DNA from 4 places in the Paenibacillus sp. FSL R7-0312 genome. Region 2 is predicted to be linked to each of the others. Evidence: riboswitches for the same ligand, from Rfam matches in the RefSeq annotation. Region 2 holds a riboswitch; each other region holds the start of a gene.
The links. Region 2 has a riboswitch for cyclic di-GMP ahead of MKX70_RS00610 (PA14 domain-containing protein). Riboswitches for the same ligand answer to the same signal wherever they lie in the genome.
Positions count from the first base shown of each region.

Region 1: it holds a riboswitch for cyclic di-GMP, as region 2 does, so the genes downstream of both, MKX70_RS33375 (choice-of-anchor A family protein) here and MKX70_RS00610 (PA14 domain-containing protein) in region 2, are expected to answer to the same signal.
Region 3: it holds a riboswitch for cyclic di-GMP, as region 2 does, so the genes downstream of both, MKX70_RS03325 (choice-of-anchor A family protein) here and MKX70_RS00610 (PA14 domain-containing protein) in region 2, are expected to answer to the same signal.
Region 4: it holds a riboswitch for cyclic di-GMP, as region 2 does, so the genes downstream of both, MKX70_RS07280 (flagellar assembly protein A) here and MKX70_RS00610 (PA14 domain-containing protein) in region 2, are expected to answer to the same signal.

Region 1 covers NZ_JBBORE010000001.1:780,195-783,331, forward strand. The annotation lists partial or broken gene MKX70_RS33375 (choice-of-anchor A family protein) at 546-1,369, opposite strand; cyclic di-GMP riboswitch class I at 1,451-1,540, opposite strand; gene MKX70_RS03325 (choice-of-anchor A family protein) at 2,045-3,137, opposite strand, start outside.
Region 2 covers NZ_JBBORE010000001.1:141,343-144,479, reverse strand. The annotation lists gene MKX70_RS00615 (sugar phosphate nucleotidyltransferase) at 373-1,746, shown strand; cyclic di-GMP riboswitch class I at 1,884-1,964, shown strand; gene MKX70_RS00610 (PA14 domain-containing protein) at 1,978-3,137, shown strand, end outside.
Region 3 covers NZ_JBBORE010000001.1:783,916-787,052, forward strand. The annotation lists gene MKX70_RS03325 (choice-of-anchor A family protein) at 1-1,914, opposite strand, end outside; cyclic di-GMP riboswitch class I at 1,997-2,089, opposite strand; gene MKX70_RS03330 (hypothetical protein) at 2,903-3,137, shown strand, end outside.
Region 4 covers NZ_JBBORE010000001.1:1,674,082-1,677,218, forward strand. The annotation lists gene MKX70_RS07280 (flagellar assembly protein A) at 1-1,340, opposite strand, end outside; cyclic di-GMP riboswitch class I at 1,443-1,536, opposite strand; gene MKX70_RS07285 (FUSC family protein) at 1,986-3,086, opposite strand.

The sequences.
Region 1 (3,137 bases), 640 kb from region 2:
GGTGTTGCCGTTGGCGCTGTTGTCGGCGTTGCTGTCGGTGTTGCCGTTGGCGCTGTTGTCGGCGTTGCTGTCGGTGTTGCCGTTGGCGCTGTTGTCGGTGTTGCAGTCGGCGTTGCCGTTGGCGCTGTTGTCGGTGTTGCAGTCGGCGTTGCCGTTGGCGCTGTTGTCGGTGTTGCAGTCGGTGTTGCAGTCGGTGTTGCCGTTGGCGCTGTTGTCGGCGTTGCAGTCGGTGTTGCCGTTGGCGCTGTTGTCGGCGTTGCCGTTGGCGTAGGCGTCGCTGCCGGTGTTGCCGTTGGCGTCGGCGTCACTGCCGGTGTTGCCGTTGGCGCTGTTGTCGGCGTTGCCGTTGGCGTAGGCGTCGCTGCCGGTGTTGCCGTTGGCGTCGGCGTCACTGCCGGTGTTGCCGTTGGCGTCGGCGTCACTGCCGGTGTTGCTGTTGGCGTCGGCGTCACTGAAGGCGTCGAAGTCGGTGTCGGCGGATCTTGGCCTTTATACGGAATATGGTGGGATTCTCCCGATCCTGAGAGCGAAGCTCCGATCAGGTTCCCGTTGATTTGACCATTATTAAATTGAATAGAGGCATATGGAGCCAGCACAGATCCCAAAACTCCGATACCTTCGATTTGAAGACTGGTCGCTTGACTGAAGTTATATAACACTTTACTGTTCATAGCGTTATCCTTATTTCCGTTACCATTAATTCCCGTCCCCATATTCTTCATAGTTACTGAAGTGCCGGAGATATTTACTATAGCTGTTGAGCCATCTGGAATCTTAATTCTCAACTCATTTGCACTAGACAGCTTGCTGCCCTCTACAGTAAATATGTTAACATCCGAATTTGTACCTTCCAAAAAGAAATTACCGGAGTTGGCAGTGGTAACCCCATTAACAGGCTGAGAAGCAAGCTGCTGAGATTTCTCACGAAGTAAACTAAACTCGGCTGAAAAATCTACAACATTTATTTTTTGTTGTAAGCTTCCTGTCCCCCCGCGCGGGCCGCCGCTGCCGCTATAACTCCCCCGTAGACTACATCACCCACGGTTTCTCCCTGGGAATAATACAGATTACCACCAGCGATGAGAGAGTATCCTTCCTTCGTTTCTTCACTAGTAAGACTATGTCCCACAGAGTAATTAACATTTAAATCCACGTTTCCGCCAGCAGCTAATCTGCCTTCAATATCACTATGCTTAACATCAACATCTCCCAAGATGAACACATTATACTTGGATGCATTGCCCGGCAAAGAGTTGCCCTCGGCTTTAACTGAGGTGCTCCCCAGTGAAATAATTCGGCCGCTTCCCACAATCAGAACTGCTATAAGTCCGAACACCGTAAGACGTTTGAATTTTTTTAATTGGAACATACAAGCTCACCTCACAGTTAATATAGATATAGGCCACATTTATATAACAAAAAAAGACCGCCGGAAAGAGGTTGCTCTCTTTACGGCAGTCGGACGATCGTTGCGCTCCATCGCGCTTTAGACTCCTGGACTTTGCGTCCCGTCCTTTCGAACGGTTTGCGTTTATACGTCAGTGAAAGATTAGGTTGTGAAATTATGTACTAAATCAAACTTTTATACTAATGTCTATGATATTCATTACTTTGGAACTAATTTTAGTTTATCCGCTATCAAGGCTGATTGTCAATGAAATCCTTTGAAACATCTGGTAATAGATTATATCTACCGATTCACTCCAAAGCACTGTTACAAAAGGTTTTTTTAATTGAAAACATAGCTTTCCCAGCTGAATCCTGATCCTCTCATCGCTCTCGATGGCACCGATAAGGATATTTTCAAACTATGTATAAAGAACTAATTTTAATTTTGAAATTTTAATATATACTCAAGGTCCCATGATCGTAAAGACGCAACTCTTTCTCCTTAGCACATTTGATTTTACGAGGAAATATAATATCAAATGTATATCCCATATAAAAAAGGCTGCTTTGTGGAGAACGTCTTCTCCCAAAGCAGCCTTTTCCCGATTTAGCGGTGATATCGCCAGCCTGTCGGAAAGGATCTTACGAATTGCATTTATTTACGTTTATCTGTTCTGGATCTTCTGCCGAGGAATATTCCCAATCCTGCAAGGGCTAGACCGACCAAGTAATAGGGAGCCGGACTGGACTCACCAGTCTTCGGGAGCGATGCATCCGCAGGTACATTGCCTAACGGAATCTCTTCATCAATGATTGTCACAATTGGCGTTGGACTTGGTGTTGCGCTTGGGCTTGGCGTTAGGGTTGGACTTGGTGTCACCACTAACGGCCGAGGTGTTACTGTTGTCACAGGGCCCAAAGGCAGCGGATCATCAATGATTATTGTATCTGGATTTACAATATAGCCGATTATTGGAGTCGGCGTTGGCACTACATTAATAAAGACGGGCGGTGCAGACGATGGTACTGGTGCCGGTGGTAATGTCGGTGTTGGTGTTGGTGTCGGCGTCGGTGTTGGTGTTGGTTCTGGTGTCGGCGTTGGCGCTGCCGTTGGCGTTGGTGTTGGTGTTGGTGTTGGTGTTGGTGTTGGTGTTGGTGTTGGTGTTGGTGTTGGTGTTGGTGTTGGTGTTGGTGTTGGTGTTGGTGTTGGTGTTGGTGTTGGTGTTGGTGTTGGTGTTGGTGTTGGTGTTGGTGTTGGTGTTGGTGTTGGTGTTGGTGTTGGTGTTGCCGTTGGTGTTGGTGTTGGTGTTGGTGTTGGTGTTGGCGTTGGCGTTGGTGCTGCTGTTGGCGTTGGTGTCGGTGCTGCTGTTGATGTTGGCGTTGGTTCTACTGTCGGTGTTGGTGCCGCCGTTGGCGTTGGTGTTGGTGCTGCCGTTGGTGTCGGTGTTGGCTCTGCCGTTGGCGTCGGTGTCGGTGCTGCTGTTGGCGTTGGTGTTGGCTCTGCCGTTGGCGTCGGTGTCGGTGCTGCTGTTGGCGTTGGTGTTGGTGCCGCCGTTGGCGTTGGTGTTGGTGTTGGTGTTGGTGTCGGTGTTGGCTCTGCCGTTGGCGTCGGTGTCGGTGCCGCCGTTGGCGTTGGTGTTGGCTCTGCCGTTGGTGTCGGTGTTGGCTCTGCCGTTGGCGTCGGTGTCGGTGCTGCTGTTGGCGTTGGTGTCGGTGCTGCTGTTGGCGTTGGTGTCGGTGCTGCCGTT
Region 2 (3,137 bases):
GCCACGGTTCAATTGCCGCAACAACAAGCGGCAATAGCCGGATCTTTAGCCGGGAGCTTCGCCTGCGGGCGAAGCGAATAGCCCCAGCTGTTATGTAATGGAACGGAGAGGAATTTTGGAACTGTAGGAGCGTTAGCGTCCGCCTGAAAGCTTTCCGTAGGAAAGCTAGCTTCGGAAGCATATGCTGTCTCTGGATTTCTACCGCGAAGAGCGGTCTAATCAGGAAATCCGGAGGCAACAGCGGCCGAAAGTCCAAACATTCCTTGCAGTGACTCTCATAACAGCCAGCGCATTAAGCTTTTCCGCAATCTGCAGCTCCCAATAACAATCCGATATTTTCGCGACATCACATAAACTTAGGAGGGTTCACTTATGAAACTAGTACTTCTATCAGGCGGTTCTGGTAAACGGCTCTGGCCCTTGTCCAATGATTCACGTTCGAAGCAATTTCTGAAAGTACTGGAAAGCCCGGCAGGTGAACCGGAATCCATGGTACAGCGGGTATGGAGACAGCTGCAGGAGACAGGGATGGCGGAATCGTCCTACCTGGCTACCGGCCGCAGCCAGGTAGAGATGATTCAGAGCCAGCTGGGCAGCGGGGTGCCGATTATCGTTGAGCCGGAGCGGCGCGATACCTTCCCTGCTATTGCATTGACTGCAGCATACCTGTATTCGATCGCCGGTGTTTCACCAAGCGAGACGGTAGCCATCCTGCCCGTCGACCCTTATGTGGAGTCGTCCTTCTTCGATACCGTTCTGCAGCTGGAGAGCACGATGCTGGAGAGCGGCGCCAATCTGGCGCTGATGGGCGTAGTTCCGGAGCATGCTTCCGAGAAATACGGCTATATCATTCCTACCAGCGCCGAAGCGGGAGCGAGCGGGTATCTGCAGGTCAGCCACTTCCAGGAGAAGCCGGACCGCAAGCAGGCTGAGGAGCTAATCAGTCGGAACGCCCTCTGGAACTGCGGCGTGTTTGCTTTCCGTCTTGGGTATCTGCTGGATATTCTGCAGCGCAAAGGACTGCCACTGAACTATGAGGAACTGCAGAAGCAGTATAAACTGCTGGCTTCCATCAGTTTTGATTATGAGGTGGTAGAAAAAGAAGAGAATATCGTGGTTCAGCCTTACGCCGGATTCTGGAAGGACCTGGGCACCTGGAATACGCTGACCGAAGAAATGACCAGCAATCATGTTGGCAAAGGTTTCGTCACTGCAGATTCCGAAGGCACCTGCCTTATCAACGAACTGGACATTCCGATCACCGTGATCGGGGCGAAGGATCTGATTATCGCCGCCAGCCCGGACGGAATTCTGGTTACGCACAAGGCGGAGAGCCCGCGCATTAAGGAAGTGCTGAAATCTTTTGAACAAAGACCGATGTACGAAGAACGCCGCTGGGGCCACTACAAGGTAATTGATTATGTGAAATATGCGGAAGGTAATGAGGTGCTGACGAAGCGGATCTTTATCTCTGAAGGTAAAAATATCAGCTATCAGCTGCATCACAAACGCAGTGAAATCTGGACCATTGTCAGCGGTGAAGCCAGCATTGTGCTCAATGAGAAAATGCATAATGTAAAGGCGGGGGATGTCGTACGGATTCCGGAAGGCACCAAGCATGCGATCCTGGCATTGACAGATATGGAATTTATCGAAGTGCAGACCGGCTCTGAGCTGGTGGAGGAAGATAACATCCGAATCACCTTGGATTGGGAAGATATCGCCTTGCAGCAATTTATTTCGTAGGTCTAATCTATCTATATAACCAATTGTTACAAATCCAAAACAGGTATTAAGAACCAATTATTAAGAAAAATTCATTTTTGCTCTAAATTAAAACTAAATAGAGACGATACTTACGGTAAGAGGGATTAATCCTTCCAATACGACAAAGGCAAACCTAATCGAAAGATAGGGACGCAAAGCTATAGGGCCTTCGCAAGAGTGGCAGCCTGGCTACCGAAAGGAAGATGGATTTTGATAACTTACCGTAAGTCTCGTTTGCTGTGCACTGTGCTGTCTCTGGCCCTTTTATTGACTGCAGTACCTCTGGGACTCGGCGGAATGCCTTCATCTGCAGAAGCTGCATCTAGTTCCAAAGCGCCCGTTAATCCGGAGGCTTCAACCGAAGCAGTCAGATTGCTGGACGATCTGTATTCTATCACTGGAAAAGGCATTATTACCGGCCAACATGACTATCTGGAAAGTCCGGACGAATTCAGCAACAAGCTGAAGGGAACCAGCGGACAATATGCTGCTCTTCACGGGTATGAACTGGGCGTAATTAGCGGGCAATCGGAAAGTACAGCAGCGGCGCAGCGCAGAAATGTTGTGAACAGCGCGATCAACTGGTATAAGGGCGGCGGCATTGTAGCCATGACTTTTCATGAGAATCTGCCCGGTACCGCATACCTCTGGTCCAATGTTCAGAAACCGCTGAGCCAGGCGGAATTCAATAAATATATTACTCCAGGTACAACACAGTACACTGCATTGATTGCAGATCTGGACAAAGTGGCAGTTTCACTTAAAAGCCTGCGGGATGCTGGTGTTCCCGTACTCTGGAGACCTTACCACGAAATGAACGGTAACTGGTTCTGGTGGGGGAAGAAAAATAACTTTGCTTCGCTTTGGAATATTATGTATGACCGTTTCGTGAACGTTCATAAATTAAACAACCTGCTGTGGGTATGGAACCCCAATGCACCCAATGCCTGGTCTGATCCTTATGCGCTGACCTATCCGGGGGCTGACAAGGTGGATGTACTCGCGGCAGATATATATGAGAACGATTATATGAATAAATACCATGACGGCCTGCTTGCCCTTGCGAATGGCAAACCGATTGCCATTGGCGAGAATGGACAAATGCCAAGCACGGCAAAGCTGCAGCTCTCCCAGAAAAATTGGGTATATATGATGAGCTGGGGAAAAATGCTGTATGAAACCAATACCGATGCTACCATCAAAAGCTTCATGAGCGACAGCTATACGGTGACCCGGGACGATTATAAAGCAGGCACATTTGCTCCGTCAACGCCGGTACCAACAGCAACGCCAACGCAGGTACCAACAGCAACGCCAACGCCGGTACCAACAGCAACGCCAACGCCGGTACCAACAGCAACGCCAACGCC
Region 3 (3,137 bases), 640 kb from region 2:
TGTTGGTGTCGGCGTTGGCGTCACCGTTGGTGTCGGTTTCACTGTCGGTGTTGGTTTTACTGTCGGTGTCGGTTTCACTGTCGGTGTTGGTTTCACTGTCGGTGTTGGTTTCACTGTCGGTGTCGGTTTCACTGTCGGTGTTGGCTTCACTGTCGGCGTTGGTTTCACCGTTGGTGTCGGTTTCACTGTCGGCGTTGGCGTCACCGTTGGTGTCGGTTTCACTGTCGGCGTTGGCGTCACCGTTGGTGTCGGTTTCACTGTCGGTGTTGGTTTCACTGTCGGTGTTGGCTTCACTGTCGGCGTTGGTTTCACCGTCGGTGTCGGCTTCACTGTCGGTGTCGGCTTCATTGTCGGCGTTGGTTTCACTGTCGGCGTTGGCGTCACAGTTGGTGTCGGTTTCACTGTCGGTGTCGGCTTCACTGTCGGTGTCGGCTTCACTGTCGGTGTTGGCTTCACTGTCGGCGTTGGTTTCACCGTTGGTGTCGGTTTCACTGTCGGTGTTGGTTTTACTGTCGGTGTCGGTTTCACTGTCGGTGTTGGTTTCACTGTCGGTGTTGGTTTCACTGTCGGTGTCGGTTTCACTGTCGGTGTTGGCTTCACTGTCGGCGTTGGTTTCACCGTTGGTGTCGGTTTCACTGTCGGCGTTGGCGTCACCGTTGGTGTCGGTTTCACTGTCGGCGTTGGCGTCACAGTTGGTGTCGGTTTCACTGTCGGTGTCGGCTTCACTGTCGGTGTCGGCTTCACTGTCGGCGTTGGTTTCACTGTCGGTGTTGGCGACGGAGTACACTTAGGTGTCGGCGTCGGTTTCACTGTCGGTGTTGGTTTCACTGTCGGCGTTGGCATCACTGTTGGTGTCGGTTTCACTGTCGGCGTTGGCGTCACTGTTGGTGTCGGTTTTACCGTCGGTGTCGGTTTCACTGTTGGTGTGGGAGTTGGCTTCACCGTCGGCGTTGCAGTCGGTTTCACTGTTGGTGTAGGGCTTGGTGTTACGGTTGGTGTTGGCGATGGGCTGGGGGTTGGTGTTGCGGTCGGCGTCGGACTTGGCGGCGGTCCATCTCCCTGGTATGTTCCTAGGTGCATTTCTACTCCGCCGGCAAAAGACTTGGCAATTAGCGTTCCGTATAGCTCTGCACCGGAATAATTGACATCCGCCTTAGGCGCCAGTATCGTCCCCAAAAAGGTGGTATACGCAATATTCACCTTGGTCGCTTCGTAGAAGTTGAACAACACTTGACCTGCTTTGCCGTTATTCATTGCGAAACTTGGTACATTGACCGTAGCTCCACTTATGTTAATAATTAACGTGGCATTCTGGGCAATGTTGAATTGAATATTGTTTGTATTCGCCAGCGTTGCCGCATCCAGGTGAACTACGTTGAAAAGATCCGGCGCACTTATTGTAAGTGTTCCATAATTATTATTGCCAATTTCTTTCGTAGCGGACAATGCCCCGTATGCTGCAGAACGCGAGATCAGATACTGCTTCTCAGCCGGGAAATCAATCGGGCTTCCCTGCTTCTTCGCGCCTATAATATTCACAATAGGCTCATTGGCTTCAATGGTGTCCCCATACACAACGTTTCCGTAGATTTCTCCGCTACCCGAATGTTTAAACTTCTTACCGGCAACGAGTACGTCTGTGGCTGAAGAATTCCTGTAGGCCCTGGCTACCCCGTAACCTCCAGAGAGAGTAATATTCCCTCCCGCTGCAAGACGGCCTTCAATTTGATCATTGTCTTGCGTGAAATCGTCAAAGATAAAAGCATTAAAATTCCCGGCAATCCCCAAGACCGGCGTTGGATTGTAAGGTACACCAGCTGTTGCCCTTACCTCCGTCCCCCAAGTGAAGGCGCTACTTACGGTCAGTACGCCCGCCAGAATACAGGCGGCCGCTTTTCGCAATTTTTTTCTCAATAATCTACACCTCCTATTCAACTATTCTATGAAATCGTCGCAAAACTATAACAAAAAAAAGACCGCCACGAAGGGTTAGCTTCACGGCGGCCGGACGACCATAGCCCGGACTTAAGGGGCATCAGATTCCTGACTTTGCGTCCCGCTCTTTCGAAACGGTTTGCGTTTGTACATGATTGATATGAAATTGGAAAAGCTTATGTAATACCCAACAGAAATCTGTGACATTTGTTACTTTAGAACTAACTTTAGTTTAGATGCCACTTGGCATATTGTCAATATATTTCCAATTCATTTCACAGCTATTTTTGTGATGAAAAAAATAAAAAACGCTTTATTCATAAGGCTTTATACAATTTATAAACATACCTTCCTGACGAAAAAGGTCGATAATCCCACTAATTCGCCGCAGTACTTTTTCCTTTTCACAGAGTTATTATCCTTAAATTTCAAATATCAAAATTTAGTATTTTAGTCCTACTTTTTCTCCCCGCCCCCCCCATCTTCGCTTAAACAAACCTCACATGGTGAACCTGAAGAAACGGGTGCCATCCTCCTTAAGGACACCACCCGTTTCCGGACATACAAGAGAGCTCTTATATAGTAAAAGCCTTATGAGATTCATCTGTTTTCACAGCAGTCTTTAATCGACATATCTAGGGAGTTTGTGTAGAGGGCTGGAAATCTGCACACGCAGAAATCCATTTTTAGAGCAGCTGAATCCAGCCAATCATTGATACCCAAAGCGGAACGCTAAGGAATAACCCAAACAATAAACCGCGGCGGAGATTTCCTTCATGACTCATTGCCATTCTCCTTTTAATCAGATTTATTTACAACTTTATTATTTCAATTTTAATATAAAATAATTTTCCCGATTTTATTGTGAATTATGTCACATTAACAGCCCTCTTTTTTTAAATACCATTGATTTTTTTTGAACTTCGGGTTAAATTACGAATATACGTTCTCGTTGGAGGAGATGAGATTGATGCACAGAGCAGAGAGCCAGGACAATATGCTGGTGAAATCGTATATCTTGCTGCCGCTCATTTTATCCGCCTTTGAACGCGATGCTTCCATCCTATCCGCAGAGCTGCGCACACCCGATCCTTACCTTGAGGTTCTCCGGACAGCGGCGGGTGCAGCCATAGCCGACCTGCGGGATGTCCGCACCGAGATGAGAGCCCGTGGTCTGAAGGTCTATGCACAGCAGCAGCTGG
Region 4 (3,137 bases), 1.5 Mb from region 2:
AGGCACTCTATATGGCTGTACTTATCCTCCAGCAGCAGCATAACCACCAGACCGTATTTCACGGATTGCTGGCGGGATTCTACATTCTTGGCCAGCAGACGGGCGGCTTCCCGCAGTCCGCCGACTTCAGTCAGCAGCAGACTGGAGAAGCGGTGCAGGCGGTGCTGGTGTACGCCGGCAAGTCCTGTATGCAGGCTGCAGCCGGTTACTTGACCGCTTATATAGATGCTGCCGGTAGCCGTAATTGTAGATTGGCAGACGTTGCCGTAGACATACACATTCCCTAACGCCTCAATACACATAGGGCCTTCAATATCTGAGGGTACAACGATGTCACCTGCAAATATAATCTCACCGGCCGTTGCCGCCATTTCCTTGGTGATGAGGCATAGGGCAGGGAAATCGCAGGTTGTGACGCTGCCGGAGTCTCCGCAGATGCGGGGTCTGCCCGTACGCAGAGCCGCGATCTCTCCGTTTGGAAGCAGCTGTGCATGGTCTCCGGCTGCGAAATAAATATCCTGGGGTGGAGGTGGAGGCAAGACGCCTCCTTCTACGTCAAATCCGGGAATTCCCTCTTCTGGCGGCAACTTGCGGGCAAAGACCTCTCCCTCTCTGGCGAAGGGGGCTCCCGGAAACCGGAGATAATCTAAGAAATCTGCAGCTTCCGCAGTTCTTCCCTCCCGGAGCATTCCATTGCCTGTGAGCGTATGCTCCGGGAGGGACAGCTGCAGCCTTGATTTCTTGCCGGGCAGCGGGGCTCTCCCTTCTACGATACAGACTGGGAGATATGTAGGGTTGTTCAGTTCGGCGTATAGGGCCGGGATATTCAGATTCCGCAGAATGGAGCGGTTATCCAGCGAAGAGAGAATCTGTTCTATAGTGAGCGTGGACAGCAGCATCGCCCGGTTAGGTTCAGCCCGGACTGCGGCTTCGAAGGAAGCCGGGCAATTAACCAGATTCCAGGCGTACTTTTCTGCACGGTACAAGGTGAAATGCACTTTGAGCTTGTCAGGTGAAACGGTAATCTGATACTGTGGCTTCTCGCAAATTTCCCAGGTTATATGATCCGCTGAGGTCACCTCAGTAGGCTCTGTAACGGTCTTCCAGTTGATCTTCAGCACTACAGGATGCACAGCGGAGATCCGGGCTGGCTTGCCGCCAGAGAGCGGGGGAGTAATGAAGATCTGATTATTCTGCACAAGGATAATTCCATCCTTATCTCCATTCATCCCGCCGGAAGTCTGGCCCTCCACAGAGAAAGAATCCAGGAATCCCGTACGTTCAAGCATCAAGGATTCCACGAAATCATATCGGGTTGGTTCGATGAATTGCTGCGGCATTAGCTTAACCTCGCTTTTTCGTATAATCAATGGCATTCGTACAGAAAAGAGCATCATAAAGCCTGGGGGATCTCCCGGTGACTGATGGCTTACGTGGTCTCTATTGGCAGCCTGGCGACCATAAACGCGGATTCTCTGCATTCTTAGGCCCATTGCTTTGCGTCCTACCCTTTCAGGAAGTTTGCCTTTAGAAATAGATCAATGATATACACTCAGCATGAGGCGATTTAAATCGACTGTAATCGACAAAAAAGGTCATAACTGGTTCCTGCGCTGCAGGAACTTCTGCAAACAAGCTTAATTCTAGTACTTAAGGAGCTATTTTTCAACTCTATTCTGCCAATTTATCAATAATCTTAAAATGTGCAGCTCTAAGTTGTCTGGAAAACTGGTTTCCCAGCGCTTACAGCTTATGGGAGGACCCCTTCTGCAAGAGCCCTTGTTGCTCAAACCCTACTGCTAATTGAATTATTGTACAACAATAATATATTTCCGCCCTATGACTGCCAATAATCCGCTAAAAATCAATGCGTGTAACTTCCAGTTGAACCGGGAGGGCATAGTGTCGTTACGGGAACAAATCATGAGGATGGGAACTAAATCTGATTCGGCTTTACCGCACAGGAAAAAGGGACTCTCCCAAGCCTATAGCTTATGGGAGAGTCCCTTCTGTATGAATCGTATCGCGCTCGCCGGTGCAGCCTTGGCGGGCTGCGCGCCAGCTGAGATTGCCGCATAATCAGCGCGTTCAATCTCTTCAAGAATCCGGTTCAGATGCGAGAACACCGCGCCAAGATCACGGAATGCGGCGAGCGGGCATTGACCCTGCAGCTCAGAGAACCAGGCCAGCTGCACATCACGGGCGCGGCGAAGGCTCTCGGGGAGCGAACGTCCGCATTCCGCATCCGACAGCGTCCGGGTACCATATAAGGCAATGCAGTCTGCCGTTGCCGTCACAACCTCTGTCATCCAGTCGGCTGCGGCATAATGGGCAGGAAGCAGGGAGAGCTCTTCGGAAATTCCTTTGACGTAGGAATGCACCCTGCTAAGATGGGAGGTAGCCTGTGACAGTGTACCGAGCTCTTTGCGGCACTGGTAATGGGAGAGCGTGAAGTGAAGCTCGTTCTGCAGTTGCTTACTCTTGCCAAGCAGTTCACCGGAAAGCTTAAGCGCGGTCAGTGCCTGGGCAGCATCCCGTCCGCCGGACGTCAGGCCGGTTAAGGCATCGGACAATGTCAGGCTGCCCCTCAGTGCCAAGTCCTTGACCTTGACGAACCCCTTGGGCGGAACGATAATCATATTTATAATTAAGGCAATCAGCACGCCGATCAGGGTCTCGGCGACTCTCCAGACGATGTACCCATCCTGATAGAAGGTGAGCGCCAGGACGGAAGTGACGCCAACCTGCGAAACGGCCTGGATATTAATCCGGCAGGCGGTGGCTACGCCTATACCGAGCAGCAGCATCAGCAGAATCGAGAGCGCACCAACATCGAAGAAGCGGCCCACGACCAGGCTGGCGATTCCGCCTAGCACAATACCGAGCAGCCGGTATGCCCCTTTTTCAAGCGAGGCTTTGACACTGCTCTGGGTGATAAGAATCGCCGCCAGCGGCGCAAAGTACAGATAACGGTCGCCATACAAGCTGTGTACCGCGAGCCAGGATAGTGATGCAGCAAGGGTAACACGTATCATATAAAGGGATAATCCGAACTTCTCAAGGCGGTCTTGTAACCCCTCGTTCATGGTAGTCATCTTCTTTCGCAAATGTAAGAAAAATTTTATGTTTTTCAGCCG